One region of the Streptomyces sp. NPDC002886 genome, then DNA from elsewhere that is predicted to be linked to it. Evidence: riboswitches for the same ligand, from Rfam matches in the RefSeq annotation. Region 1 holds a riboswitch; each other region holds the start of a gene.
The links. Region 1 has a riboswitch for cobalamin ahead of ACFYYB_RS13475 (energy-coupling factor ABC transporter permease). Riboswitches for the same ligand answer to the same signal wherever they lie in the genome.
Positions count from the first base shown of each region.

Region 2: linked by a shared signal. The riboswitch ahead of ACFYYB_RS09310 (prenyltransferase/squalene oxidase repeat-containing protein) and the one ahead of ACFYYB_RS13475 (energy-coupling factor ABC transporter permease) in region 1 are both predicted to bind cobalamin.
Region 3: linked by a shared signal. The riboswitch ahead of ACFYYB_RS01510 (ABC transporter substrate-binding protein) and the one ahead of ACFYYB_RS13475 (energy-coupling factor ABC transporter permease) in region 1 are both predicted to bind cobalamin.

Region 1 covers NZ_JBIAPV010000003.1:268,990-278,151, forward strand. The annotation lists gene ACFYYB_RS13440 (L-serine ammonia-lyase) at 1-793, shown strand, start outside; gene ACFYYB_RS13445 (hypothetical protein) at 1,149-1,463, shown strand; gene ACFYYB_RS13450 (SsgA family sporulation/cell division regulator) at 1,684-2,091, shown strand; gene ACFYYB_RS13455 (hypothetical protein) at 2,207-2,734, shown strand; gene ACFYYB_RS13460 (flavodoxin family protein) at 2,770-3,495, opposite strand; gene ACFYYB_RS13465 (hypothetical protein) at 3,673-3,993, opposite strand; gene ACFYYB_RS13470 (hypothetical protein) at 3,880-4,335, shown strand; cobalamin riboswitch at 4,509-4,703, shown strand; gene ACFYYB_RS13475 (energy-coupling factor ABC transporter permease) at 4,731-5,444, shown strand; gene ACFYYB_RS13480 (energy-coupling factor ABC transporter substrate-binding protein) at 5,453-5,800, shown strand; gene cbiQ (cobalt ECF transporter T component CbiQ) at 5,804-6,553, shown strand; gene ACFYYB_RS13490 (energy-coupling factor ABC transporter ATP-binding protein) at 6,559-7,383, shown strand; gene ACFYYB_RS13495 (hypothetical protein) at 7,399-8,394, shown strand; gene ACFYYB_RS13500 (PadR family transcriptional regulator) at 8,404-8,961, shown strand; gene ACFYYB_RS13505 (EF-hand domain-containing protein) at 9,007-9,162, opposite strand, start outside.
Region 2 covers NZ_JBIAPV010000002.1:688,830-697,991, reverse strand. The annotation lists gene ACFYYB_RS09325 (ABC transporter ATP-binding protein) at 1-1,537, opposite strand, end outside; gene ACFYYB_RS09320 (energy-coupling factor transporter transmembrane component T) at 1,545-2,669, opposite strand; gene ACFYYB_RS09315 (SCO2322 family protein) at 2,927-3,601, opposite strand; gene ACFYYB_RS09310 (prenyltransferase/squalene oxidase repeat-containing protein) at 3,601-4,863, opposite strand; cobalamin riboswitch at 4,985-5,115, opposite strand; gene ACFYYB_RS09305 (MBL fold metallo-hydrolase) at 5,165-6,229, opposite strand; gene ACFYYB_RS09300 (aldehyde dehydrogenase) at 6,466-7,944, shown strand; gene ACFYYB_RS09295 (ferredoxin) at 7,944-8,177, shown strand; gene ACFYYB_RS09290 (hypothetical protein) at 8,306-8,899, shown strand; gene ACFYYB_RS09285 (TetR family transcriptional regulator) at 8,947-9,162, opposite strand, start outside.
Region 3 covers NZ_JBIAPV010000001.1:359,316-368,477, reverse strand. The annotation lists gene ACFYYB_RS01550 (serpin family protein) at 1-478, opposite strand, end outside; gene ACFYYB_RS01545 (glycoside hydrolase family 18 protein) at 558-1,889, opposite strand; tRNA gene ACFYYB_RS01540 (tRNA-Trp) at 2,315-2,390, shown strand; gene ACFYYB_RS01535 (GNAT family N-acetyltransferase) at 2,520-3,032, shown strand; gene ACFYYB_RS01530 (hypothetical protein) at 3,103-3,576, shown strand; gene ACFYYB_RS01525 (NUDIX domain-containing protein) at 3,581-4,114, opposite strand; gene ACFYYB_RS01520 (hypothetical protein) at 4,225-4,683, opposite strand; gene ACFYYB_RS01515 (helix-turn-helix transcriptional regulator) at 4,840-5,820, shown strand; cobalamin riboswitch at 5,830-5,967, shown strand; gene ACFYYB_RS01510 (ABC transporter substrate-binding protein) at 6,005-6,997, shown strand; gene ACFYYB_RS01505 (FecCD family ABC transporter permease) at 6,994-8,049, shown strand; gene ACFYYB_RS01500 (ABC transporter ATP-binding protein) at 8,046-8,882, shown strand; gene ACFYYB_RS01495 (VOC family protein) at 8,927-9,162, opposite strand, start outside.

The DNA of each region.
Region 1 (9,162 bases):
CTCCTCGATGATGCTGGAGAACGAGAAGGCCTGGCGCACCGAGGACGAGATCCGCGAGGGTCTGCTGGAGATCTGGCGCGTCATGCAGGCCTGCGTCTCGCGCGGCATGTCCCGCGAGGGCATCCTCCCCGGCGGCCTGCGGGTCAAGCGCCGGGCCGCCTCCACGGCGCGCCAGCTGCGCACCGAGGGCGACCCGATGATGCACCGCAGCGAGTGGGCGACCATCTACGCGATGGCGGTCAACGAGGAGAACGCGGCCGGCGGCCGGGTCGTCACCGCCCCGACGAACGGCGCGGCGGGGGTCCTGCCCGCGGTCCTGCACTACTACATGAACTTCGTGCCGGGCGCCGACGAGGACGGCGTGGTCCGCTTCCTCCTCGCGGCGGGCGCGATCGGCATGCTCTTCAAGGAGAACGCCTCGATCTCCGGCGCCGAGGTCGGCTGCCAGGGCGAGGTCGGCTCGGCCTGCTCGATGGCGGCGGGCGCGCTGGCCGAGGTCCTGGGCGGCACCCCGGAGCAGGTCGAGAACGCGGCCGAGATCGGCATGGAGCACAACCTCGGCCTGACCTGCGACCCGGTCGGCGGCCTCGTGCAGATCCCGTGCATCGAGCGCAACGGCATGGCGGCGGTCAAGGCCGTCACCGCGGCCAAGATGGCGATGCGCGGCGACGGCAGCCACAAGGTCTCCCTCGACAAGGTCATCAAGACCATGAAGGAGACGGGCGCCGACATGAAGGTCAAGTACAAGGAAACGGCCCGCGGCGGCCTGGCGGTCAACGTCATCGAATGCTGACCCGCCCTCCCGCGTAACCCCGCTGAACGCCGATGGGGCGTGACTCTTCGAGTCACGCCCCATCGGCGTTCGGCAACTTCGCCACCTTCCCCTGCGCGGCAGCCTGAGCCACCAGCACCCCCGCGTAACCCACGCGCATCCATGGGTGGGTTACGCCAGTAACTTCGTTCGAGATTGGGTGGGATGTGAGGTTTGACGGGTAGTTGATCACGCTTGAGGGGGAACAAGGCGGTCTGGGCTGGTTTCTTGATGATCACCTGCGCCAGGGTGGGGGCACGACGTCGCGTCCACACCCCCGGCGGTCGGCCAACCGTCTTGGACCACAGCCGTTTTGCTTAACTGGAGGACTTGAATCATGGCAAGCACCCGCAGCATCCGCCTGATGGCGGCCGCCGCATCGCTCCCCCTCGCCTTCGCGCTCCTCTCGGGCGTCGCCCAGGCCGACAACGGGGCCGGTGCGGCCGGGACCGCGTCGAACGCGGCCCTCGCCGGGGTCCTCGGCAGCGGGGTCGGCGGCAGCAACGCCGGCAACTCCTCCACCGCCCAGCAGGTCGCCTCGGGCTTCGGCGCCTCCAACCAGAACAACGGCGCCCAGGCCAACGGTTCGGGCTTCACCGCGATCGGCCAGTCCAACTCGCACGAGTCCTTCATCTACAACCCCCTCCCGTAGTTCCGGCCGGGGCCCCGCCCCGGTCGCGCACGCCCTTCCACCGAGCCCCTCCCTCCCCCCGGAGGGCGGGGCTCGGCGCGTCGGGCGAAGAGGGGTCGAGCGGCCCGGACGAAGGGGACCTTCGGCCACGGATGGGCGGCCCGGGGGTGGGCTAGCTTGCCCAAGTGGGCCTGCCGCACGTGCGCCGGCGGGACCCCACCCCGAGAGAGAGGCGCCCCGCATGACCGGCACCGAACACCGCGTCCTCCCGCTCCGCCTGGAGGCCGCGCCCGCGCCCGTCCCGGTCCGGGGCGTCTTCGTGTACCGCAGCGACCGGCCCTACGAGATCTCCCTCGACTTCGAGGGTGCCGGGATGCACCTCGCCCACTGGGTCTTCTCCCGGGAGCTGCTGCTCGACGGCCAGGTCTGCGCCACCGGCGAGGGCGACATCCAGGTGTGGCCGCGCTGGAAGGGCACCGAGCCGCGGGTGTTCCTCGCCTTCAGCAACGGCGCGCAGTCCTGTGTGGTGTCCGCCCGCGCCAAGGACGTACAGGCGCTGTGCCGCCGGATGACCGAGCTGGTGCCGCGCGGCCGGGAACGCCTGTACTACGACCTCGACGCCGAACTGAGCGCCCTCCTGCCCAGCTGAACCGGCCGAGCCGACTGAACCGGCCGAACCCGGTGGACCCGGTGCAACCACGGCCGTACCGGGCGCGTCTTCACGGATGACATCGTTCCCCGTCTCTCGGAATCGAGGGGACGCCATGAACCGTCCACGCCGCCGGCAGGCCACCGCACTGGGGTTGGGCACACTGCTCGCCGCCACTCTGGCCTTCGCCGCACCGGCCTCCGCCGCAGCCACGACCGCAAAGCCGGCCACACCCACCACCACCGCCACTCCGCTCGTCGTCAATGCCCGCTGGGGCGGTCACTGCACGTACGACCGGGTGGTCGTCGACCTGCAGGGATACGTACCCGAGGTCACCGTGACCCCCGTCCCGAAGCTGGTCTACGACGGGTCCGGCAAGCCCGTCCCGCTGGCCGGGCGGTACTTCCTGGAGATCCGCCTGCACCCCGCCGCCGGACACGACGAAGCGGGCAACAACGTCTACGCCGGGCCCAAGCTCGTCAAGATCTACCTGCCCAAGCTGAAGGGCCTCGCCCTCACCGGCGACTACGAGGGGTACGTCACCCTCGGCGCCGCCTTCGACACCAAGCCCGCCTACACCTCGTTCAAGCTGCACGCCCCGGAGCGCTTCGTCCTGGACGTCGCGCACCCGAACGTCTGCTGAACGCGCACCCGCCGGCGGGAGACGGGGCCCGGCCGCTACCGGTGCTCGGGGTTCGGGAAGTCGAAGCGGCAGCCCGCGTCCCACAGTGAGCGCTGGTTGCCGTGCGCCGGCATCCCGCCGGACCGCTTGAGCAGGGCGGCCAGATGCATGAGGTTCCAGCTCATGAAGGTCGTGTTCCGGTTGGTGAAATCGTTCTCGGGACCGCCGGATCCGGGGTCCAGGTAGGAGGGCCCGGGTCCGGCCTCGCCGATCCATCCGGCGTCGGCCTGCGGGGGGATCGCGTAGCCGAGGTGCTGGAGGCTGTAGAGGATGTTCATGGCGCAGTGCTTGACGCCGTCCTCGTTGCCGGTGATCAGCGCCCCGCCCACGCGCCCGTAATAGGCGTACTGGCCCTGGTCGTTCAGGATCGAGGAGCAGGCGTAGAGCCGCTCGATGACCTGCTTCATCACCGAGCTGTTGTCCCCGAGCCAGATCGGGCCGCACAGCACCAGGATGTCGGCGTCCATGATCTGGCTGTAGAGCACCGGCCACTGATCCTCGTCCCAGCCGTGGTCGGTCATGTCGGGCCAGACACCGGTCGCGATGTCGTGGTCGACGGCCCGGATGAGCGAGGTCCGGACCCCGGCCGCCTCCATCACCGCGCGGCTCTTCCCGATCAGGCCCTCGGTGTTGCTGGGCTCGGGCGATCGCTTGAGCGTGCAGTTGACGTACACGGCGGTCAGGTCGGAGTAGTCGAGGTCCTGCGCGGGGTCGGTAGCCACCCGTCCAGCCTCGCCGGAGCCCGACAGCCCCGCCACCGGGCCGCGCCCGTCCGGGCGCAGCACGGGTAGGGGCCGACAGGTCGATCTGCCCCTGGGTGATCAGCGAGCCGATCCGCTGGTCTCCGCCGAGCGGGCCGCTGCGCAGCGGGGCGACGTCCAGGCCGAGCCGCCGGTTGATCAGGGTGCCGGTGGTGCCGGTTCCGTAGAGCCGGTGGTGCCGGTTCCGTAGAGCCGGTGCGGCTTGAGCTCGGCGGCCTTGCGGTCCGTCCAGGCGAGCGGGTCGGCTTCCTTGCGCGCGTCGTGGGCGACCAGGGCGATGCCGCGCGGGCGGTCGCTGCAGCCGCTCGCCGCGGTGAGCCAGGTCGGGTCGGCCAGCGGGTAGAGGTGCACGGCGGCGGCACGCAGCTCCTCGCGGCTGATCGAGCCGTCGCCGTCCGCGTCGACCCGGTCGAAGGAGAGGGAGTCGAGCGACCCGTCGAGACCGATCGCCCCGAACAGGCGCTCGTACTCGGCGCGGTCGATGCGGCCGTAGCCGTCCCGGTCGAGGGCGTAGGCGAGGGCGTCGAGGGCCCGCAGGGTGGACTCGCGGAAGTAGCGGTCGCCGTCGAAGGCGTGGCGCGCGGCCGCCGCGACGAACTCCTGCTCGCTGATCCGCCCGCCCCGGTCGGTGTCCGGGGCGCCTTGCAGCTGCGTCCACAGCTCGGAGCAGGCGTCGTGGAGGGCGGCCCCGCGGCGGGTGTCTCCCGGCTCGGTGAGCCACTCGGCGAGGCGGCCGGCGTAGGCGATGAGGTCCTCGCGGCCGAGGTGTCCGCCCCCGTCCAGGTCCTACGTACGGAATAGCGCGGCGACGCACGGCAGCCAGTCTTCGGCGGTCACGGACATGAGGAACTCCCTTTTCAGGTGGGGCTATTGAGGCAGATAGTGGCGGCGTGGACACATGGCGTGACACACAAGCGGAATCCGGTCGCCGCCCGGCGCGATTGGGGCGGGTTGTTCCCGGTCCGTGCGGCCGACTAGGGTCAGCGGGCCTTGGTGTTCGGGAAACCGGTGGGAAACCGGTGCGGCCCTCGCCACTGTGATCGGGAAGTCCGGCTCCACTCCTGCGGGAAAGCCACTGGGCTGCGCGGGAGGTTCCGCGCTGCCCGGGAAGGCGGGGCATGGACGTCAACCCGTGAGCCAGGAGACCGGCCGGGGTGCGTTGTCCATCCACGAGGTGCTGGAGAGGTCTCCTACCCATGCATATAGCCGAGGGGTTCCTGCCCCCTTTGCACGCGGTCGCCTGGGGCGCCGCGTCCGCCCCCTTCGTCGTCCACGGCGTCCGCGCGCTCACCCGAGAGGTGAAGGCCAACCCGGAGAGCACGCTGCTGCTCGGGGCGTCCGGGGCCTTCACCTTCGTCCTGTCCGCCCTGAAGATCCCGTCGGTGACCGGCAGTTGCTCGCACCCCACGGGCACCGGGCTCGGGGCGATCCTGTTCCGGCCGCCGATCATGGCGGTGCTGGGCACGATCACCCTGCTGTTCCAAGCCCTGCTGCTGGCGCACGGCGGGCTCACCACCCTCGGCGCCAACGTCTTCTCGATGGCCATCGCCGGCCCGTGGGCGGGCTACGCCGTCTACCGGCTGCTGCGCACGTCCGGGCTCCCGCTGATGGTGACCGTCTTCTTCGGCGCCTTCTTCGCCGACCTGATCACCTACTGCGTCACCAGCGTGCAGCTCGCCCTGGCCTTCCCCGACCCGGCCTCCGGTTTCGCGGGCTCGCTCGCGAAGTTCGGGGGGATCTTCGCCGTCACGCAGATCCCGCTGGCCGTGAGCGAGGGGCTGCTGACCGTCCTGGTGATGCGGCTGCTGATGGCGTCGAGCAAGTCGGAGCTGGTCAGGCTGGGTGTCGCGAAGCTGACGGCCACCCGTACCGGTACCGATACCGCCACCGAAGAGAAGGCGGCGGCCTGATGAGCGGCATGTCCAAGAACACGAAGATCAACGGCCTGCTGCTGCTCCTGGTGGCGGCGCTGGCCGTGCTGCCGATCGCCCTGGGGCTGGGCGAGGGCAAGGAGGAGCCCTTCGCGGGCGCCGACGCGCAGGCGGAGGCCGCCATCACCGAGCTGAAGCCGGATTACGAGCCCTGGTTCTCCCCTCTCTACGAACCCCCCTCCGGCGAGGTCGAGTCCGCGCTGTTCGCCCTGCAGGCGGCACTGGGCGCGGGCGTGCTCGCGTACTACTTCGGCGTCCGCAAGGGCCGCCGCCAGGGGGCCGCTGCCGCCGCCGCTGCCGCCACCACCTCCGCCGCCACCGGCCCGGAGGCCTAGGCGGTGCTGCCGATCGACGTGGCCGCGCACGGCAGTCGCTGGCGCGGCCGGCACCCGCTGGAGAAGGCCCTGCTCGGGGTCGGGCTGACGGTCACCGCCGTGTGCCTGCCGCCCTGGCCCGGCGGGCCGCTGGTGGCCGCCGCCACCCTCGCCGTGCTGCTCGGCCCGGCCGGAGTGGCCGGCCGGCAGCTCTGGCGGGCCTTCCGGATCCCGCTCGGCTTCTGCTTCACCGGGGCGCTGCCGCTGCTGTTCGCGGTCGGCGGCCCGACGGGGCCGGTCTCCCTGGCCCCCGACGGCCCCCGGACCGCCGCCGAACTGCTGCTGCGCACCTCGGCGGCCTCGCTCGGACTGCTGCTGTTCGCGTTCACCACCCCGGTCTCCGACGTCCTGCCCCGGCTGGTCCGGGCCGGGGTCCCGGCCCCGGTGGTGGACGTGGCCCTGGTCATGTACCGGATCGGCTTCCTGCTGCTCGATTCCATGGCCCAGGTCCGCCGGGCCCAGGCGGCCCGGCTCGGGCACACCGGCCGGGCGGCGGTGTGGCGTTCCCTGGCGGGGCTCGCCGCCACCTCCTTCGTACGGGCCTTCGACCGCGCGGCCAAGCTCCAGGCGGGGCTGGCCGGACGCGGCTACGACGGCGCCCTGCGGGTCCTCGTACCGGAGGCGGCCCTGTCGTGGCGCTTCCTGACGGCCACCGCGGGCCTGCTGGCGGTCCTGATCACCCTGACCCTCACCCTGAAGGGGCTCTTCCTGTGAACCCGGTGGCCACCCCCCTGATCGAGCTGTCCGGCGCGGGCTACGCCTACGAGGACGGCCCGGCGGTCCTGACCGGCGTCGACTTCGCCATCGTGCCGGGCCGGGCGCTGGCCCTGCTGGGCCGCAACGGCAGCGGCAAGACCACGCTGATGCGGCTGCTCAGCGGCGGCCTGCGGCCCGGCGCGGGATCGCTGCGGCTGGACGGCACGGAGGTCTCGTACGACCGGGCCGGGCTGACCCGGCTGCGCACGTCCGTCCAGCTCGTGGTGCAGGACCCCGACGACCAGCTGTTCGCGGCCTCGGTCGAGCAGGACGTGTCCTTCGGCCCGATGAACCTGGGGCTCCCCGCTCCGGAGGTCCGCGCCCGCGTGGACTCGGCCCTCGCCGCCCTGGACATCACCCCGCTCCGGGACCGCCCCACCCACCTGCTCTCCTACGGTCAGCGCAAGCGCGCGGCGATCGCCGGGGCGGTGGCGATGGCTCCGCGGGTGCTGATCCTGGACGAGCCGACGGCCGGGCTCGACCCGGACGGCCAGGAGCGGCTCCTCGACGTCCTGGCGGGCCTGCGCGCTGCCGGCACGACGGTGGTGATGGCCACCCACGACGTGGACCTGGCGGTCCGCTGGGCCGACGACGCGGCGGTCCTGACCCCGACGGGCATCCGCTTCGGCCCGGCCGAAGCCCTCCTCTCGGACCCGTCCCTCCTCACCTCGGCGGGCCTGCGCCCGGCCTGGTCCCCGGCGGTGGCCGCGCTGTTGCGGGCCCACGGACTGCTGGCGGCGGACGCCCCGGGACCCCGCAATCCGGAGGCGCTGGCCGCGTGGCAGTAGGTAGGTTGCCCGTCCATGCAGACGCTGAAGGCAACCTCGGAGCCGCAGTCCCTGTTCTGGGCGGGCCGGGAGGGCGCGGACCTCGTCGACCCGGTCGGCGGCTTCCGCCGCTGGACCCCGGACGGCCGGGAGCACCCGGCTCGCCGCCCGGCCTCCCCCGCGTACGACCGCGCGGTGCGCTCCCCTTCGGGGCGCTGGACGGTGCTCTACGAGGAGCGCGGCACCAGGGCCGTCCTGCTGGACGGCGAGCGGATCGCGCGCGAGCTGCCACGGGGTGACAACCTCCCCGAGGACTACGACCACGCGGTGGCCCTCGGCGCGCTGCCGGACGGCCGTGAAGTGCTCGTGAGCTGCCCGGAGGAGTACGACGTCCTCGAGGTCGAGGACGTCTCCACGGGCGAACGGCTCACCACCGGCGAGCGCACCACCCCCGGTACGTTCCAGTCGCGGCTCTCCGTCTCCCCCGACGGCCGCAAGCTCCTGGTGGCCGGCTGGGTATGGCACCCCTTCGGGGTCGCCAACGTCTACGACCTGGCGGCCGCGTTCGCCGACGCGACCGCCTTGGACCGGGACGGGGACCTCCTGGGCCCGACGGCCCTTTACGCCGAGGTCGGCTCCGCCTGCTGGCTCGACGCGGACCGGGTCGCCGTCTCGGGGACCGGCGAGGGCCCGGGGGACGAGGAGGCCTCCACCCTCCAGGACGGGCAGCTCGGCGTGTGGTCGTGCCGGGACGGCCGCTGGCTGTACCGCAGCGCCGGAGCGGGCGGCTGGGGAACCCTGGTCGCGTGCGGCGGGAACCTGGTGGTCTCGCTGACCGGGCACCCCCGGCTGGTCGACGCCACTACGGGCCGCGTCCTGCGGCAATGGCCGGAGATCGGCGTGCGGCACCGGGACGGGGCCTACGGGGTCACCGACACTCCCTCCGCCGTCACCGCCCTCCACCCCGACGGGACCCGTCTCGCGGTGGCCCTGGAGACCGGCATCGCGGTCCTCGATCTCCCGCAAACCTAGGATGGCCGCATGTCGCTCCCGCACGCCATCCTCACCGCCCTGCTCGAGAAGCCCTCGTCGGGGCTGGAGCTGACCCGGCGGTTCGACAAGTCGATCGGGTACTTCTGGTCCGCGACGCACCAGCAGATCTACCGGGAGCTCGGCCGGCTGGAGGAGGCCGGGCTGATCCGGGCGCTGCCCAGCGAGGGGCCCGTACGGGGGCAGAAGAAGGAGTACGAGGTGCTGCCCGCCGGGAACGGGGAGCTGGCGCGGTGGGTCGGGGAGCGTCAGGATCCCAAGCCGGTGCGGGATCCCCTGCTGCTGCGGATCCGGGCGGCCGCGGTCGTGGGGCCGCAGGGCCTGGCCGCGGAGCTGCGGCGGCACCTGGAGCTGCACCGGGCCCAGTTGGCCGTGTACGAGGGCATCGAGGAGAAGGACTTCCCGGCCGGCCGGGACTCCGACGAGGACCGGCTGCGGCGTGTCGTGCTGCACGCGGGAACCGGGCTGGAGACCTTCTGGCTGCGCTGGCTGGAGGAGGCCCTCGCCGAGGTCGAGGGCATGGCCGGCGGGACCGGTCGGCAGACCTGACGCGCACCCCCGGCCCGGCAGGGGGCCAGGGGGCAGCGCGGGGGCTTACTTGTTCAGGGAGGCCCAGAACTCGTCGAAGCTCAGCAGGCCGTCGTCGTTGGAGTCCTTCGCGGCGATCACGGCCTCCGCGACCGGGCCGGTGACGAACGGGTCGCCCATCGCCGCCATCGCCGAACGGAACTCGTCGGCCGTCACGAAGCC
Region 2 (9,162 bases), on a different contig from region 1:
GCGCGGCGACCAGGGCACGGCAGGTGCCGGGCGCCTGGCCGGCGTCGTGGTCGGCGGCGGTGCACTCGGCGGCGACGGTGTCGGCGTAGAGGAGGTCGCGGGGCTCTTGGGGGACGAGGCCGACGCGGGTCACCATCTCGGAGGGCGGCGTGCGGTGGGGAGTGCGGCCGCTGACCGTGACCTGGCCGGTGGTGGGCTCCAGGGTGCCGATGAGGGTGGCGAGGAGGGTGGACTTTCCGGCGCCGTTGCGGCCCATGAGGGCGATGGTCTCGCCCTTCGCGACGGTGAGGTTGATGTCGCGGAGGACTTCGGCGCGGTCGCGGCGGAGGGAGACGGCCTTGACGGTGGCCGGGGTCGTCCCCGTGGCCCCGGTTGCCCCGGTGGTCCCGGTGGGGTCGGCCGGGGCCTGCGGCCGGGGGGTGCGGAGGCCGCGGCGGCGCAGCCGGGCGAGCAGGCCGGGGCGGGGGCCCTGCGGGCGGCCGTCCCCTACCCGCCCTTCGCCCGTTCCCCGGGGCTGCGCCCCGGACCCCGCCGGGGGCTCCGCCCCGGGACCGGCTGGGGGCTGTGCCCCGGAACCCGCCTGGGGCTGCGCCCCCGATCCCGCCGGGAGCTGTGCCCCGGACTCAGGCCGGGGCTGCGCCCCCGACCCCGCCCGGGGCTCCGCCCCCGCTCCCGCCGGGGGCTGCGCCCCTGCTGCCGTGGCGGGGTGTGGGTGTGGTGCCTGGGGCAGGCGGGTCAGTAGGGGGGTGGACTGGCGGCGGGCGTCTCGGATGGAGAGGGGGAGGGGGGACCAGCCGGCCAGGCGGCCCAGGGCCACTACCGGGGGGTGGACCGGGGAGACGGCCATGATGTCGGCGGGGGTGCCCAGGACGGGGGGTGCGCCCGGGGAGGGGAGGAGCAGGACCCGGTCGGCGTACTGGACCACCCGTTCCAGGCGGTGCTCCGCCATCAGGACGGTCGTGCCCAGGTCGTGGACCAGGCGTTGCAGGACGGCCAAGACCTCCTCCGCCGCCGCCGGGTCGAGGGCCGATGTCGGCTCGTCCAGGACGAGGACACGGGGGTGCGGAGTCAGGACCGAACCGATCGCCACCCGCTGCTGCTGGCCGCCGGAGAGGGTGGCGATGGGGCGGTCGCGGAGGTCGTTCAGGCCGAGCAGGTCGAGGGTTTCCTCGACGCGGCGGCGCATGACGGAGGGCGCGAGGCCCAGGGATTCCATGCCGTAGGCGAGCTCGTCCTCGACGACGTCCGTCACGAAGTGGGCCAGCGGGTCCTGGCCGACCGTGCCGACCACGTCCGCGAGTTCCCGCGGCTGGTGCGTGCGGGTGTCGCGGCCGGCGACCGTGACCCGGCCCTTGAGGGTGCCCCCGGTGAAGTGCGGGACCAGGCCCGAGACCGCCCCGAGGAGGGTGGACTTGCCGACGCCGGAGGGGCCGACCAGGAGGGTCAGCTCGCCTTCCGGGAGCGTGAAGTCGGCATGGGAGAGGGAGGGGGCGCTCGCGCCCTCGTACGTCACCGATACGTCCTCGAAGTGGATCACGGGGGTCTTACGCCTCCTTCAGGGGAGCGAGGGGTGCCGGGGGGAGCGGGGCCACCAGGGCCGGGAGAAGACCGATCAGGATCGCCGCCGCCGGCCAGAGGGGGAGGGTCGGGACGACGAGGGGGACGACGCCCGGCCGCAGGGCCGCCGGGTCCGCGGACACGGCGCGGATCAGCAGCGCCGCGACCGCCGCGCCCGACCCGGCGACCAGCCAGGCCCGTACGCCCCACCGGTCCGGCCGGTACCGGGTCCGGATCGACCGGCGGCCGCCCAGGCGCAGCCCGGCCAGGGCCAGGGCGAGGGAGAAGAGGAGGAGGACCAGGCCGTACTCGGCGCCCTCCGCCGCCAGCAGCCCGTACGTACCCGCGCACATGCCGAGCAGCCCGCCGAGCGTGAGCACGTTGGTGGTGTGGCGGACGGCGGCGGGAACGTGCGCGGTACGGCCGTAGCCGCGCGCGTCCATCGAGGCGGCGATGGCCACGGAACGTTCGAGGGCGCCCTCCAGGACCGGCAGGCCGATCTGGAGGATCGCCTTGACCCCGCCCGTGGGGCGGCCGCGCAGGCGACGGGCCGTACGGAGCCGGACCACGTCCGCGACCATGTTCGGCGCGAAGGTCATCGCGACGACCACGGCGACGCCGACCTCGTACAGGGCCGCGGGCAGTGATTTCAGCAGCCGCGCCGGGTTCGCGAGGGCATTGGCGGCGCCGACGCAGATGAGGAGCGTGGCCAGCTTCGCGCCCTCGTAGAAGGCGAAGACGAGCTGCTCGGCGGTGACCCGGCCACCGAACCGGATGCCCTGCGCCCAGGCCGGGAGCGGGATCTCGGGGAGGGTGAAGAGGAGGTGCGTGCCGGGGATGGGGGAGCCGAGGAGCACGGAGAACAGGAGGCGCAGGCCGATGACGAAGAGGCCGAGCTTGACGAACGCCCCGTAGGACCGCGCCCAGGGGGCATCGGTGCGGCGGGCCGCGACCACGTACCCGGTGACGCCGATGATCAGGCCGAGCAGGAGCGGGTTGGTGGTGCGGGAGGCGGCGGTGGCGAGCCCGAGGGCCCACAGCCACCAGGCACCCGCGTGCAGGGCGTTGCTCCGCGTGGCCTCGGGGGCGTGCCATTTTTTGTACGTCGGCACGCGCGTGCTCCCGGTTGCCCGGTCGGGGGCGTTCGGGCCGGCCGGGGTCGGGACTTCGCGTGCCGCGCCGTGCCGGGTGCGCCCGGCCTGCGGCCGTGCCGGGTGCCCACCCGCACCACCCGTGCGGGAAGACGGGCGGGTGGTGCGGGTGGCCCCGGTGGGCGGCTGCCCGCCGTCGGCGACCGTCCCGCCGTTCGCGGGCCCCGCCGGCGCGGCCGAGGCCGACCCCGCGGGACCCTCCACCTCGGGACCGCCCGTCATCGGGTGCGGCGGCGACGGGACTGCCAGAACGCGGCCGCGGCCAGGGCGGCCACCGCCGCGATGCCGGCGAAGAGGCCCGCCGACGGGCCCCCGTCCTCGGAGCCGGCGGACGGGGCGGTGGGCTTGTCAGGCGTGGCGGCGGTGTCCGCCACCGGTTCGCCGCAGCCCTGCTTCGGGTAGCCCGAGATCGCGCACAGCAGTGCCGCGCTGTTGTAGCGCAGCGGCTTCGCCACCTCCGCCAGTGCCTCGGCCGTCGTGGCGTCCGGGCCGACCTGCGCGCACGCCGTACGCGGGGCTGCCTGCGGCGGGGTCTCGCCCGCCTGGGCCTCGGCGGGCGTGCCGAAGTCGACGACCAGCGCGATCCGCTTCTTGCCCGGCACCGGGGCGGTGGCCGAGCAGATGGCCGCGAAGTCGGCGTCCGCGCGCGGCGGGGCGGCCTGATCGGCCGCGTCCTTGCTGACCACGAAGTGGAAGCCCTGCACGGAGCCGTCCGCCGGACGCAGCGAGGAGGGGCCCTGGGTGGCGTACGCCCAGGTGCCGCCCGCGCCGTCCCAGAACGACCAGTAGCGGTAGGTCGAGGCCAGGGCGGGGGACGCGGCCAGCAACGTCATGGCCAGGGTCAGGACGATGCCGGCGAAGAGGGCCGGCAGCGACGGGCGGCGTCCGCGCATCAGAGCTGGTTCTTCTTCCGGCGGCCGCTCAGCACGATGCCGATGCCCATGCCGGCCGCGGCGCCCGCGAGGATCATCCACCAGACGTTGCTGCCGCCGGAGTCCTCGTCCTTCTTTTCCTTCTTGTCCGCCGGCTGCTCCGACGCCTTCGCGGAGGCGTTCTGCGGCGCCGGGCCCGTCGCGTTCAGCGCCGCGACCAGGTCGGTGCCGCCGAAGGCCTTCGGGTCGGTGCCCGTCGCGTGCGCGGCCAGGATCAGGGTGCCGAGGCCGGCCGGGTTGCCCTTGGACCACTCGGCGGAGTTGGTCTTCAGCCACTCCAGGGCGCCCGCCGCGGACTGCTTGTGCCCGGCCGCGGCCAGGGCGATCACCGCGTCGGCGGTGTTGCCGGTGTCCGGGGTCGGCTGGTCGGCGCCCGGGGTGAGGGCGGTGAGGTGGCCGTCCTTCTTCAGGGCCTGGGCCAGGTATCCGGCCGCGCCCTGGGCCGCCGCCGCCGGGTCACCGGCGGTCGCCGGGCAGGCGAGGCCCGCCGCGGGGGTGTCCGTGGGGGAGGCGGAAGGGGAGACGAGCGCGCCCTGGCCGAGGCCGGCCAGTACGGCCGCGGCCGTCGCGTCGGCGTTGGCGGGCAGCTTGCCGTCGGCCGTCGCCTGGTAGGCGAAGGCACCCCGGTCGGCGGCCGGCTCGGACGAGCAGCCGAGCTGGAAGGCGAGGAGCCCCTCGTACGCGGACTTGCCGGCCTTCGACTTGACCTCGGCCGGCTTCTCGCCCGCCGCGGCCAGCGCGCTGATCACCACGGCGGTGGAGCTGGCCTCGCTCGGGGAGCCGGGGACGTAGGCCCAGCCGCCGTCCGCGTTCTGGACGGACTTCAGCCAGTCCGCGCCCTTCTTCACCGCCGCGTCCTGACCGCCGAGCGCCTTCAGCGCCTGCACGGCCACCGCGGTGGCGTTCGTGTCGAGCATCAGCTTCGCGTCGCACGCGGCTGCCGTGTCCGCGCGGAAGGAGGCGAAGCCGCCGTCGGCGCACTGCTGGCCGACGAGCCAGTCCACGGCCTGCCGCGCGGGCTTCAGACCCACCGTGTGCTGGGCGAGCAGTGCGAAGGACTGCCGCCACACCCCGTCGTACGTCGGATCGTTCTTGCCGAAGAGCCCGGAGGGGACGACGGGTGCCGGGGACGGCGTGGCGACATCGGCGAGGGCCGCGGGGGCCGCGCCCACGCAGAGCACGGCGGAAGCGGCGAGCGTGGCGGCGCTGCGGCGGACGTTCATGGCGGGGCGGGTGCCTCTCGTGCTGGGGACCCGGAGGCAGGCAGCACAGCGATGGAGGCTGGTACCGGGCTCCGGCTCCGTTTACCTCGACGGTGCCGGCCGCCGGAGGACCCGGCGGCTCGAGCCGCGCACCTCACGCACGGGGCAATCCGGCTCCCCGCCCCGAAGCTGCCGGGGTGGGTCACGGTTGCGGGTCAGCGCCGGATTCGCACCGGCTTCCCCCCGTACGGAAGTGTGGACGACGCCCATACTCTACCGGCCCGTAGCCCCGGGGCCGGGTGGCGCCGCCCACCCGCACCCCTTACACGGCGCGGTACGTCACGGGGTCGCTGCCCGGCACCGCCTCCGCGCGGCCCTGCTTCACCAGACGCCGCAGGTGGGCTTCCGCTTCCGAGACGGCGATGTTGCGGGAGCCGTACGGGATCTGCTCCCAGGGCCGGTTCCACTCCATCCGCTCCGCGAGCGCCCACGGGGTCAGCGGCTCGGCGGCGAGCAGTGCGCGCAGCCCGGTCAGCCGCTCCTCGTGGTGGTCCAGGAGTTCCCGTACGCGGCCTTGTGCGTCGGTGAAGGCGTGCTGGTGGGCCGGGAGGACCTCGGCGGGCTGGAGGCGGCCGATGCGTTCGAGGGAGTCGAGGTAGTCGCCGAGGGGGTCGGTGACCTGCTCGGAGGAGGGGTCCTCGTAGAGGCCGATGTGCGGGGAGATCCCGGGCAGCAGGTGGTCGCCGGAGAAGAGGCGGCCGTTGCCGGGGAGGTTCCGCGGGTGCTTCTCCTCGAGGTGCAGGCAGACGTGGCCGGGGGTGTGCCCGGGGGTCCAGACCGCCCGCAGCCGGCGGCCGGCCAGTGGCAGCAGCTCGGCGGGCACGATCTCCCGGTCGGGGACGGCGGCCCGCAGCCCCGGGAGGGTGCTCATGCGGCCGCTCGCGCGGGCGGCGCGCAGCGGGGCGATGTGCTGTTCGGGGGCTCCGGAGGTGGCCAGCTTCTCGGCCATGTAGTCGAACCAGACGCCGGGTTCGGAGGACCGGGTCCGCACCACGATCTCGGTGTCGGCGGCGTGCATGGCGATCCAGGCGCCGGAGGCCTCGCGGACCTGGCCGGACAGGCCGTGGTGGTCGGGGTGGTGGTGGGTGATGACCACGCCGTGCAGGTCGGCGACGGCGATGGAGAGGGCGCCGAGGCCGGCGACGAGGGTGTCCCAGGAGGCGGGGTCGTCCCAGCCGGTGTCGATGAGGACCGGGCCGCGGTCGGTGTCGAGGACGTGGACGAGGGTGTGGCCGAGCGGATTGTCGGGGATGGGGACTTTGATGCCCCACACGCCGCCGCCGTGATCGGTGACGTGAGGTGCCACGTCCGGGGTGTCCTCTGCCATGAGGGGCTCCGCTCTAACGGGAACAGGTCCAACGGGAGGTGCAACGGGAACAGGTCTAACGAGAACGTGTTGCATTAGTCGCCCAAGTCGACCACTTCTCCGGCTTCCTGACTAGTCGTTGGATCTTCGGGCTGTCGAGTGTGGGCCGATGCACGGGCGGTTCGGTCAGCTCCGTGGACTCCTAGAACTAGAACTGGTATCAGTTCTGGAACGCCAAGCCGCAGGAGGCATCAGCCATGACCGAGCTCGTGGAACACGGAAAACTGTTCATCGGCGGTGAGTGGACGGATCCGCTGGGCTCCGAAACGATCAAGGTCGTCTCGCCCCACACCGGGCAGGTCATCGGCAGCGTCCCGCACGCCTCGAAGGCCGACGTCGACCGGGCCGTCGCCGTGGCCCGCAAGGCCTTCGACGAGGGTCCCTGGCCGCGCACCACGCTCGAAGAGCGGATCGCGGTGGTGACCAGGATCAAGGACGCCATAGCCGTCCGGCACGAGGAGATCGCCCGCTCGATCAGCTCCCAGAACGGGTCCCCGTACTCCTGGAGCGTCCTCGCGCAGGCCCTCGGCCCGATGATGGTCTACGACGCCGCGATCACCGTGGCGCGCGACTACCCCTACGAGGAGTTCCGCCAGGGCGTCCTCGGCCCGATCCTCGTCCGGCGCGAAGCCGTCGGCGTGGTCGCCGCCGTCATCCCGTGGAACGTCCCGCAGTTCGTGGCCGCCGCCAAGCTGGCGCCCGCGCTGCTCACCGGCTGCACGGTGATCCTCAAGCCGTCCCCGGAGGCGGTCCTCGACTCCTACATCCTCGCCGACATCGCCCGCGAGGCCGGGCTGCCCGAGGGTGTGCTGTCGATCCTGCCCGCCGACCGCGAGGTCAGCGAGTACCTCGTCGGCCACCCGGACGTGGACAAGGTCGCCTTCACCGGCTCCGTGCCCGCCGGCCGGCGGGTCATGGAGGTCGCCTCGAAGAACCTCACCCGCGTGACCCTCGAACTCGGCGGCAAGTCCGCGGCCGTCATCCTCCCGGACGCCGACCTCGACGCCGCCATCGCCGGGATCGTCCCCGCGGCCTGGATGAACAACGGCCAGGCGTGCGTGGCCCAGACCCGCGTCCTCGCCCCGCGCAGCCGCTACGAGGAGATCGCCGAGGCGCTCGCCGCCGCGGCGTCCGCGCTGGTCGTCGGCGACCCGATGGACCCCGCGACGCAGCTCGGCCCGCTGGTGGCCAGGCGGCAGCAGCAGCGCTCGCTCGACTACATCCGGATCGGCCAGGAGGAGGGCGCCAAGGTCCTGTCCGGCGGTGGACGCCCGGGCGACTCGAGCCTGGACCAGGGCTGGTACGTGGAGCCGACCCTCTTCGGGGACGTAGACAACTCGATGCGGATCGCCCGCGAGGAGATCTTCGGCCCGGTCGTCTGCCTGATCCCGTACGGGGACGAGGCGGAGGCCGTACGCATCGCCAACGACTCGGAGTTCGGGCTCAGCGGCAGCGTCTGGACCGGCGACGTGGAACACGGCATCGACTTCGCGCGGCAGGTGCGGACCGGCACCTTCAACGTGAACACCTTCAGCCTGGACATGCTCGGGCCGTTCGGCGGCTACAAGAACAGCGGCGTCGGGCGGGAGTTCGGCCCGGAGGGGCTGGGCGAGTACCTCGAGCACAAGATGATCCACCTCCCGGCAGGGTACGTACCCCCCGCGGCCGGTGCGTGATGGGTGACCGCTGGCACGTCGAGGTGGACCGGGGGGTCTGCATCGGCTCGGGCATGTGCGTGAACCACGCCCCCGAGGGCTTCGCCCTCGACTCGGCGCGGCAGTCGCATCCTCGGGCGGCGGAGACGGACGCGAGCGAGCCGGTGCTCGCGGCGGCGGAGGGCTGCCCGGTCGAGGCGATCGCGATCACCCTGCTGGGCAGCGGCGAGGCGGTGTTCCCGCCGGAGGAGTGAGGGGGCCGCCGGGGCCGGGTGGGGGCGGAAGGGCGGCCCCGGCTCCGGTCCACGTGGTGGAGCGTGTGACACTCCTGCGACCGCCGTCGGGCCGAACCTCGCCCGGCGGCTTCGCAAGGGGTGGGGACATGAGCGGTACCGGAGACACCAACGGGACGGACACTCCCGGACAATTCGCCGAGCAGGCCGAGCCCGCCCGGAGTCGTACGGTCGGACGCCTCAAGGTGCTGGCCGTGGTGGCCGCCGGGCTGGGTGTGGTGGTGGGCGGCAGTCTGCTGGCGCCGGAGAGGGCCCCGGCGAGTCCGCGGGCCAACTGGACGGCGGTACCCCGGTCGTCCCTGCAGCCCGTGTACTCCGGGCCGGAGCCGACGCGGGATACGGTCCTGGAGGACTTCTACGTCGTGACGGACGATGCGGAGGTCGGGATGGACGTCGGGCAGGGGAACCCGCTACGCGAAGCCTGGGGCGACTGTGCCGCCGACTACGTCAGCTTCGAGTTCGTGAGCGATCAGCAGCTCGTGGGGCTCGTGAACGGGTTGGTGGCCCGCGGCTGGACGGTGAACCATCGCATGACCGAACCGGTGCTCGCGTACACCCTGGAGAAGGGCAAGTGGAGCCTCAGTACCTTCGCCAAGGCGCCCAACGGCGCCCTTCAGTTCAGCCTGCTGGCATTGAAGGGGACCCCGGAGTGCGAGCAGCGGTTCAAGGAGCAGCAGGGCTGAGGTGTCGACGGCAGGGAGAGGTGAGAACCTCCCGCCCTACGGCGGGATCAGGACTTTTTCCGGGGCGTCGCAGGCGGCGTCGCCGTCGGGGGCTCCGGGGCCGTGAGGTCGATCAGGCGGCAGACCGTTTCGATGTCTATCTTCACCTGGGCGATCGACGCGCGGCCCGAGAGCCAGGTGATCAGGGCCGAGTGCCAGGTGTGCTCGATGACCCGGACCGCGGAGAGCTGTTCCGCCGTCGGCGGGGCGTCCAGCCCCATCGC
Region 3 (9,162 bases), on a different contig from region 1:
TCCACCGCAGGCGCAGCGCCAGCGCCGAGGCGAGCACGAGGAGGGATTCCCCGTCGATCTCGACCGGCATCTTCTCGATGAGGCCGTCGGTGCGCTCGGTGGCCCAGGCGTCCAGGGCCTTGCGGTCGGTGTCCTCGTCGCCGGTCAGCGTGGCCCGGGTCCCGGCCGGGAGCCGGGCCGACCAGGCCGCCTCCAGGGGGAGCTCCCGGCCGGTCCACAGGCCGGTGGCGGCGCGCAGGCCCCGTACGCCGTCCAGGGTGGTGAGGAACTCCCGGGCGGCTTCGGCCGCCGTGCCGGCGGGTATCCCGAGGGCTTCCTCCAGCTCGCTTCGAGCGGGTCCCGCGGCCCCGTCGGCGAGCAGGGCCAGGAGCGGCCAGACACCGGCGGCGGTGAGGACCGCGCCCTCGCCGTCCGTCACGGACCGGCCGGCCCAGCGCGAGGTGAGTGCGTTGACCGCTCGTACCGTCTGCGTCTTCATGCGGGGAGCGTAAGGGTTGGGGCGCCGCCGGGACGGGTCGTTTTCCACGCCCCGGCGGCGCTGTTCGGGGGCGGGGCCGTCAGTGGCCGCGCAGGCCCTCGTCGACCGCGGTCATCAGCTCACCGTCGGCGGTGTCCGCGTCGAGCGACCAGAACATCGCGCCGCCGAGGCCCTCCTCGCGGATGTACCGGGTCTTGGTGCGCAGCACCGTCGGGTCGTCGTACGTCCACAGGGTGCTGCCGTCGAACAGCCAGGCGCTGCCGTTGCGGCGGTCCCGGTGGAGCTTGTACGTACCGGACGCCGCGAGCTGCTTGAGCTCCTTGTAGTCCGCGTACCCGTTCGCCCAGGCGGCCGGCGCCGGACCCGTCGCGGGCTGCCCCATGCCGTCCCCGCCGCCGCTGACGCCGGTCCAGCCCTGCCCGTAGAACGGCATGCCCATCACGAGCTTGTGGGCGGGCGCGCCGCGCCGCTCCCAGGCGTCCACCGTGCCGTCGACGCTGAAGTCGTTCCTCGCGTACAGCGCGGACTGCTGGGCGGTGGTGGCCTCGCCGGAGACGTGGAAGTCGTAACCCTGGAGGGTCACGAAGTCGAGGTCGCGCATGATCCGGCGGACGTCGAAGCCCGCGTCGATCTTGGCGGGGGCGGTCGGGACGAAGGCGGACAGCTCGTACTTCGCCTTCCGCTTCTGGCTGCGTGCGTAGTCGTCGAGCTGCGTGCGGAACTCGCTCACCAGCGCGGTGAAGTTCTTCTTGTCCTCGGGGCGGTAGGTGGTGTCGGTGTCGCCCGACGAGCCGGGCCACTCCCAGTCGATGTCGAACCCGTCGAAGATCCCCGCGGCCGAACCCGCCCCGCCGCGGGTGCCGTCCTGCGGGAGGTTGCCCTTGATGTACAGGTCGATGCAGGAGGACACGAGGGCCTTGCGGGAGGCCGGGGTGAGCGCGGCGTCCGAGAAGTGCGTCGACCAGCTCCAACCACCCAGGGAGAGCAGGACCTTGAGGCCGGGGTGTTTGGCCTTGAGCTCGCGGAGCTGGTTGAAGTTGCCGGCGAGCGGCTGCACCCAGTCGTCGGCGACGCCGTCCACCGAGTTCTCGGCGTCCAGGGGCCGGACGTAGTCGGCCCAGGCGTCGGCCTCACCGGGAATGTTGCCGGTGAAGCACTTGCCTTCCGCGCTGATGTTGCCGAAGGCGTAGTTGATGTGCGTGAGCTTGCTCGCGCTGCCGTTCTTCTCCAGGTCCTGAACCTGGAAGTCCCGTCCGTAGACGCCCCATTGGGTGAAGTAGCCGACCTTTTTGTACGAGCGGCCGTGCCCGGAGCCCTCGTGGCCGGAGCCGTCGTGGGCGGGGGCGAAGGCGGTCAGCAGGGAGAGGGAGCAGGCGGCGACTGCCAGCTTGCCGAGCATGCTGCGGCGCATGGGCTTCCTTTGCGGATGCGGTGAGTGGTGCCGGGGCGCGTGCGCTGTGCATGCGGAAACTATTGGTCTGGACCACAGCGGGTCAAGGGGGTGGAGCAACTCGGTCCGCCCGGGCGGGCGTTCGGCCTGCTCGGATCGGGGGAGGCTCCACTGACCGGCATCGCTGGCGAGCCGGGGAGGCGGTGTACAGGCCGCTGTGGAGGCAACTGTCCACGACTCAATACCTGCGGTCTCAAGGCGCGGACACCAGCTGGATCGTCCCCGGCGGGCAGGCGCCACTCGACATGCTCCTGACCAGCGGAGACCGTCCGCTCAGCGGCTGGCTCGGATCCGCCGGCGCGTGGACCCGGGACGAAATTTCCCGCGTTTGATCACCGAATTCAGTGGATCTTCGGTGTGCGCCGTGGCATGGTTGGTCTCACCGAAGGGGTGTAGCTCAGTTGGTAGAGCACCGGTCTCCAAAACCGGTTGTCGTAGGTTCGAGCCCTGCCACCCCTGCCAGACGAAGGAGCAGGTGAAAGCCTGTTTGCAGTCCCCCGGCCGATCAAGGCCGGGGGACTTCTTCGTCTCTGGAGTCCACTAGGAGGCAGAGGCCCCTTCCCCTCGGTCCTGGGCGCGTAGCCTTCTTCGGTGACGAAGACCGTGACGTATGTAGAGATGACGGATCCCGGTCAGCTCGTGCCCGGTGTTCCGGTTCCGGAACTCGCGCTCGTCGCTGTGGACGCGGACCTGTCGCTGGTTCCCGGCCTGATGGCCAGGATCGGTGCGCCGTACCGGTGGCGCAGTGCCCGCCGCAGTCCCCAGGAGTGGCAGGAGTGGTTCGCCGGGCATCCGGACCGGACCTGTTGGCTGCTGCGCTTGGGGGACGAGCCGGCCGGCGTGGTCTGCTACGACCTCCACCCGGGTGCCGACGTCGAGATCAGGACGTTCGGGCTCCTGCCCGAGTTCACCGGGAAGGGGCTCGGCGGCCATGCGCTGACGCTCGCGATCCGGCAGGGCTGGAATCTGGTGCCCGGCGTGCGCCGGGTGTGGCTGCACACGTCGTCGGCCGACAACCCGAACGCGCTGCCCAACTACCACCGCCGCGGGTTTCGTACCTTCAAGACCGAAGAAGAAGGCGTGTCGGAATCGGACGCGCCCTGACCGATGCCGGGTCGGCCTGTCCAAGCGGACGCCATCCGGCGCGACCTCACGGACACCGTAGATTGACCCGGTGACCTACGACATCGTGCTCGTGCGGGTGCGGCCGGGCCTGACGCTTCAGGAAACGCTCGAGGGCCTCAACGCCGACTTCGATCCCGATGCCGACCTGCCGCTGCTTCGCGTCACCGACGCGCAACGCGGCGAGTGGGACCGGACCCTGCGCCGAGTCTCCCGGGACATCGGTCCTGTCGAGTCGGCGGAGTACCTGTACAGCCTCACCCTTGAGACGCTCGGCCCGCCGGGGCGCGTACAGCTCGACTACTGCGGGGACACGGCCCACATCGAGGTCCCCTACCGCCACTCGGGTGCGGCGGCGTTGGAAGTGATGGAACTGGCTTACCGCATCGCCCGGATCGTCGAGGACGAAACCGGCCTGACCGGCCACGACTTCGAGGTGGGCCAGCCCACCCGAACCGGTGACCCCGCCAAGGCCGCCGTCCGGCTGGGCGGTGTCTCCGATTGGGCACGCCACCACGTGAGCTAGAGGATCACAGGGCCTGTCGGCGGCCGGAGGTCTCGCGCAGCCATCGGGCGTGCCGGCGGACATACGACGCGTCCTGGGGGAAGTAGCCGGCCCAGTCCTCGTCGAGGGGCGTCCAGGCCGCAGGCTGTCCGCTCTCCGCCACCAAGGGGGTCGCCGCACTCGCGATCGCGACGAACGACAGCCCGAGGGTCGGCGCCCACTCCGCGCGGTAGGAACGCACCGTCGCCGCCGCGGGTTCGGGCAGCAGATCCACCGCGATGCCGGTCTCCTCGAAGAGTTCGCGACGTGCTCCCTCGCGGGGGGTTTCACCCGGCTCGACGCTCCCGCCCGGCGGAACCCAGCCACGCCATCGGTGATGAACCAGGAGCACCCGGGCGAGATCCTCGTCGAAGACCCACACCTCCGCGGCGAGCGGCGCCGTGGACCCCAGGCCGTCGGTGGTCAACCACTGGCCGGCGCCGTCGAGGTGGATCCTCGCCAGCCGGACATCGGCGGCCGCGGCCTCTGCGACCCGGCGGTCGAACGCATCAGGAATCATCACCTCGGCACCATAGGGCGGGGGTCTGACACCGGGACGGCACCGGGACATGCCCGGACCCTTCGGTTCCTCGGCATGCCCCGGCTCGGAGTGCGCGCCCCCGGCGGGGCTCAGTACGTCGGGCAGAGGTTGGCCTGGACGGCCGCGACGATCAGGGCGGACTTGACGGGGCCGAAGCCGTCGGGGTGATGGGGGCCGATGAAGCGCTGGTTGGCACCGGCCACGCGCTTGGCCGGGTCCTTCTCGCCCTTCATCGACTGGCACTGGTCGAGGCCGCGCGAAACGGCCTTGTCGTCCTTGCCGTTGACGATCTCGGGGGCGATCGTGTTCAGCGCGGCCAGGTAGGCGGCGCGCTGCGCGGGTGCGGGGCTCGGAGGGAGACCGCTGTCGGGGCGGGCCGCGCTGGGATCGGCGCTGGGCCGTCCGGCGCTCGGATCGGCGCTCGGCACGGTCGATGCCGGGGCCGGGCCGGAGGACGTGCCGGGGGCCGGGGCGTCCGAGTCGCCGCACCCGGCGAGGACGAGGAGTGCGGCGCCGGTGAGGGCGGTGATCACGTGGTGTCTGCGCATCGGGTCATCGTCGCCCGGGGCGGGGCCCGGTGGGGCCCCGCGGGGGCCGCTGTGACCGGGCTGTGACGCGCCGCGCCGCCGCCGGCCCGGTGCGCGGCCGGCCGGCCCGGTGCGAAGGTGCCGGAGGAACCCGGGGAGAACGCCTAGCCTGGGGGAATGACCGCCACCGCCGGGCCCGATCCCCGTTCCGACCTGCGGGAATTCCTGCGTTCCCGGCGCGCCCGGATCGGCCCCGAGGAGGTGGGGGCCGCCGCCCACCCGGGAAGGCGGCGCGTGCCCGGGCTGCGGCGCGAGGAGGTCGCGCAGCTCGCGGGGGTCAGCGTCGACTACTACACCCGGCTGGAGCAGGGCCGTACCCAGCACGTCTCCGCCGAGGTCCTCGACGCGGTGGCCCGTGCGCTGCGGCTCGACGCCACCGAGCGGTCCCACCTCTTCGAGCTGGCCCGGCCCCAGCGGGCCACCGGGCCCGGTCGCGCCGCCGACGCCCCCGGCCGCGCGGAGGCCGACGGCCCGCAGCGGGTGCGGGCGGGCCTGTACCGGGTCCTGGACGCCCTGGAGGACGGCACCCCGGCGATGATCATGGGGCGCAGGCTCGAAGTCCTGGCCGCGAACCGGCTCGCCGAGGCCCTGTACGCCGACTTCGGCGCGCCGGGGTCGGGTGCGCCGGCGTCGGGTACCCCGGGGTCGGGCGCCCCCGGGTCGCCTACCCCGGAGTCGGGTGCGCCGGATCGGCGCGGCCGCAACCTGGCGCGGTTCCTCTTCCGCGACCCCGCCGCCCGCGAGCTCTTCGCCGACTGGGAGGGCGCCGCGCGCGGAGTCGTGGCCGCGCTGCGGTTCTACGCCGGCAGGCACCCGTACGATCCGGATCTGGGCCCGCTCGTCGAGGAACTGAGTTCGCTCGACCGGGACTTCCGGCGCTGGTGGGCCGGTCACGACGTGCTCGAGCACACCCACGGCACCAAAAGGTTCCGGCACCCCGACGTCGGTGAACTGGCCCTGGAATACGAGTCCCTGACCTTCCCGGACGATCCCGACCAGACCCTCTACCTCTACACGGCCGAGCCCGGATCCCCCTCCGACGAGGCGCTGCGCGCCCTCGCCTCCCGGGTGGCCGGCGCGGTGCGGGCGGAACGCTGACGTCGCCCTTCTGGCACACTGGGCCACGTTATCCAGGCGGTGCAGGACAGGAAACCGGTGCGAATCCGGTGCGGTCCCGCCACTGTGACCGGACGCCCCCGCGCGGGGCCCCGGGAGTCAGACACTGACGCACCGCCTCTTTCGGTTCGACCAGGGGACGCGGATCCCCGGGAGAGGCTCCACCATGTCTTCGTACCCCCGTGCGCTGCTGCGCGCGCTCTTGCCCGTACCCCTCCTGATACCGCTGGCCGCCTGCGGGGGATCACCCGTGGCGCAGGACGCGAAGGCCGCGGCGGGCGCCGCGCCCGGCTTCCCGTACTCGGTCACCAACTGCGGTGTCACCAGCACCTATCAGGCACCGCCGCGGCGTGCGGTCGCCATGAACCAGCACGCCACCGAGATCCTGCTGGCCCTCGGGCTGGAGGGGAAGACGGTCGGGACGGCCTACCTGGACGACGCCGTACTGCCCGCCTACCGGTCCGCGTACGACAAGATCAAGGTGCTGGCGAAGGAGTACCCCTCCCGGGAGGTCCTCCTCGGCGCCAACCCCGATTTCGTGTACGGGGGTTACTCCAGCGCCTTCGACAAGGCGCAGGGCCGCGACCGGGAGGGACTCGCGAAGTCCGGTGTCAACTCCCGCCTCAGCGTGGAGTACTGCACCGAGGGCAAGGTCGGCCTCGACCAGCTCAAGACCGAAATCACCGAGGTGGCACGTACCTTCGGCGTCCCCGAGCGCGGCGAGCGGCTCATCGCCGACGAACAGCGCCGCATCGACGCCGTCACCGCACGCCTGAAGGACAAGGACAGGCCCGCCGTCTTCGTCTACGACTCGGGCGAGGCCTCCGCCTTCACCTCCGGAGGCAACGGCATCGGCAACGAGATCATCTCGCTCGCGGGCGGCACGAACGTATTCGCCGACCTCCAGGACACCTTCGGCGACGTGTCCTGGGAGAAGGTCATCGAGCGCAAGCCCGAGGTCGTCCTCATCTACGACTACGGCGGCACCACCGTCGAAGCCAAGAAGCAGCGCCTGCTCAAGGACCCGGCACTGGCCCAGGTCCCCGCGATCAGGAACCAGCGGTTCGTCGTGCTGCCGCTGTCCTCCGCCGTGCTCGGCGTACGCGTCGCGGACGCCGTCGAATCGCTGGGCGGCCAGCTCCACCCCGACGCCGCGTGAGGCTCCGGGCCGCCCGAGCGTTCACCCGTACCCCGGTCGTACTGGCCCTGCTGGCCGCCGCCCTGGCCGCGTCGGCCCTGGCGGGGCTGGTCCTGGGGCCGGTACGGATCCCCCCGGGCGAGGTGCTCGACCTCGTGCTCGCGGGGCCGGGGCCCCGGGCCGGAGGGGGCGCCTTCGGGGCGATCGTGTGGGACGTGCGCATGCCGCGCGTCCTGCTCGGGGCCGTCGTCGGCGCGGGACTGGCCGTCGCGGGAACCGTGCTCCAGGCTCTCGTCCGCAACCCGCTCGCCGACCCGTTCCTGCTCGGGGCCTCCTCCGGGGCTTCCACCGGAGCGGTGCTGGTGATCGTCTTCGGGGCCGGATTCCTCGGCTTCGCGGGCACCGCCGCCCTCCCGCTCGCCGCGTTCGCCGGGTCGATGGGCGCACTCGTCGCCGTCTACGCGATGGCCCGGCGCGGCGGTGCCATGACCACCGGCCGGCTGATCCTCGCCGGAGTCGCCGTCCAGTACGTGCTATCCGCGCTGACCAGCCTGGTCCTCGTGCTGTCCGCGCAGCCCGATCAGGTGCGCAGCGTGCTGTTCTGGACCCTCGGCGGGCTCGGCGGGGCACGCTGGAGCGAACTGGCCCTGCCCGCCGGGGCCCTGCTCCTGGGCACCGGGTCGCTCATCGCCCTGGCCCGGCCGCTGGACCTGCTGCTCGCGGGGGAGGAGGGCGCGCAGACGCTCGGCCTGGACACCGGCCGGTTCCGGGCCGCCGTGTTCGTCCTCACCTCGCTCGTCATCGGCGTACTGGTGGCCTACAGCGGGGCGATCGGATTCGTGGGGCTGATGATCCCGCACGCCGCGCGGATGGTCGTCGGAGCCGGGCACCGGGCGTTGCTGCCCGTGGCCGCGCTGGGCGGGGCGGTGTTCCTGACCCTGGCCGACCTGATCGCCCGTACCGCCGCCGCGCCGGAGGAGATCCCGGTGGGCGTGGTCACGGCGCTCGTCGGCGGGCCGTTCTTCCTGTGGATGCTGCGCAGGTCCACCCGTACAGAAGGGGTCGTGGGATGAGGGCGCGACGGCCGACCGGTCCGGTGGCGCGGGCAGCGGCCGAGGCGGCGGGACTCGCCGTCGAAGGCGTCCGGTACGAGATCGACGGGCAGCCGCTGCTGCACGGGATCGACCTCACCGCCCGCCCCGGCGAGACGGTCGGAATCGTCGGCCCCAACGGCAGCGGCAAGACCACCCTGCTGCGCTGCGTCTACGGCGCGCTGCGCCCGACCGGCGGACGCGTGCTGCTCGACGGCGTGGACGCGGCCTCGCTGGGCGTCAGGGACCGCGCCCGGCGGGTGGCGGTGGTGCCCCAGGACGCGGCCGGCACCTTCGGGCTGACCGTGCGCGAGGTGGTGGCCATGGGGCGCAGCCCGCACAAGCGCTTCTGGGAGCAGGACGGACCCGACGACGTGCGCCGCGTGGCACGGGCCCTGGAGACCGTCGGCGCGGCCGCCCTCGCGGGCCGCCGCTTCGACGAGCTCTCGGGCGGCGAGCGCCAGCGCGCCCTGGTGGCCCGCGCCCTCGTGCAGGATCCCGGGCTGCTCGCGCTGGACGAACCGACCAACCACCTGGACATCCGCTACCAGCTGGAGATCCTCGGGCTGGTCCGTGCCCTGCCGGCCACCGCCCTGCTGGTCCTGCACGACCTCAACCTGGCGGCCCTGTACTGCGACCGCCTGTACGTCCTGGAGGGCGGACGCGTGGCGGCCTCCGGCACCCCGGCGGAGGTACTGACGGAACCCCTGCTGGCCGAGGTCTACGGGGTCCGCACCCACGTCGCCGCCCACCCGACGACGGGTGCGCCGCACATCGTCTACCTTCCGCGGGACGGGGGGCGAACGGGGTACTGACCTCTGGACGGGGCCCGCCCGGTGCGGCCGGGCGGGCACGGGTCTTACTTCTTGAAGCCGCCGTACGGGACGGTGATCAGTTCCATGCCGTGGCCCGAAGGGTCCTCGAAGTAGACGCCTCGGCCGCCGTCGTTGTGGTTGATCTCGCCGGGGTGGAGCCCGTGCGGGTCGGCGAAGTAGGTGATCCTCGCCCGCTTGATCTTCTCGAAGGCCACGTCGAACTCGGCCTCGGAGACGAGGAACGCGTAGTGCTGTGCGGTGATGGATTCGGCGGGGATGG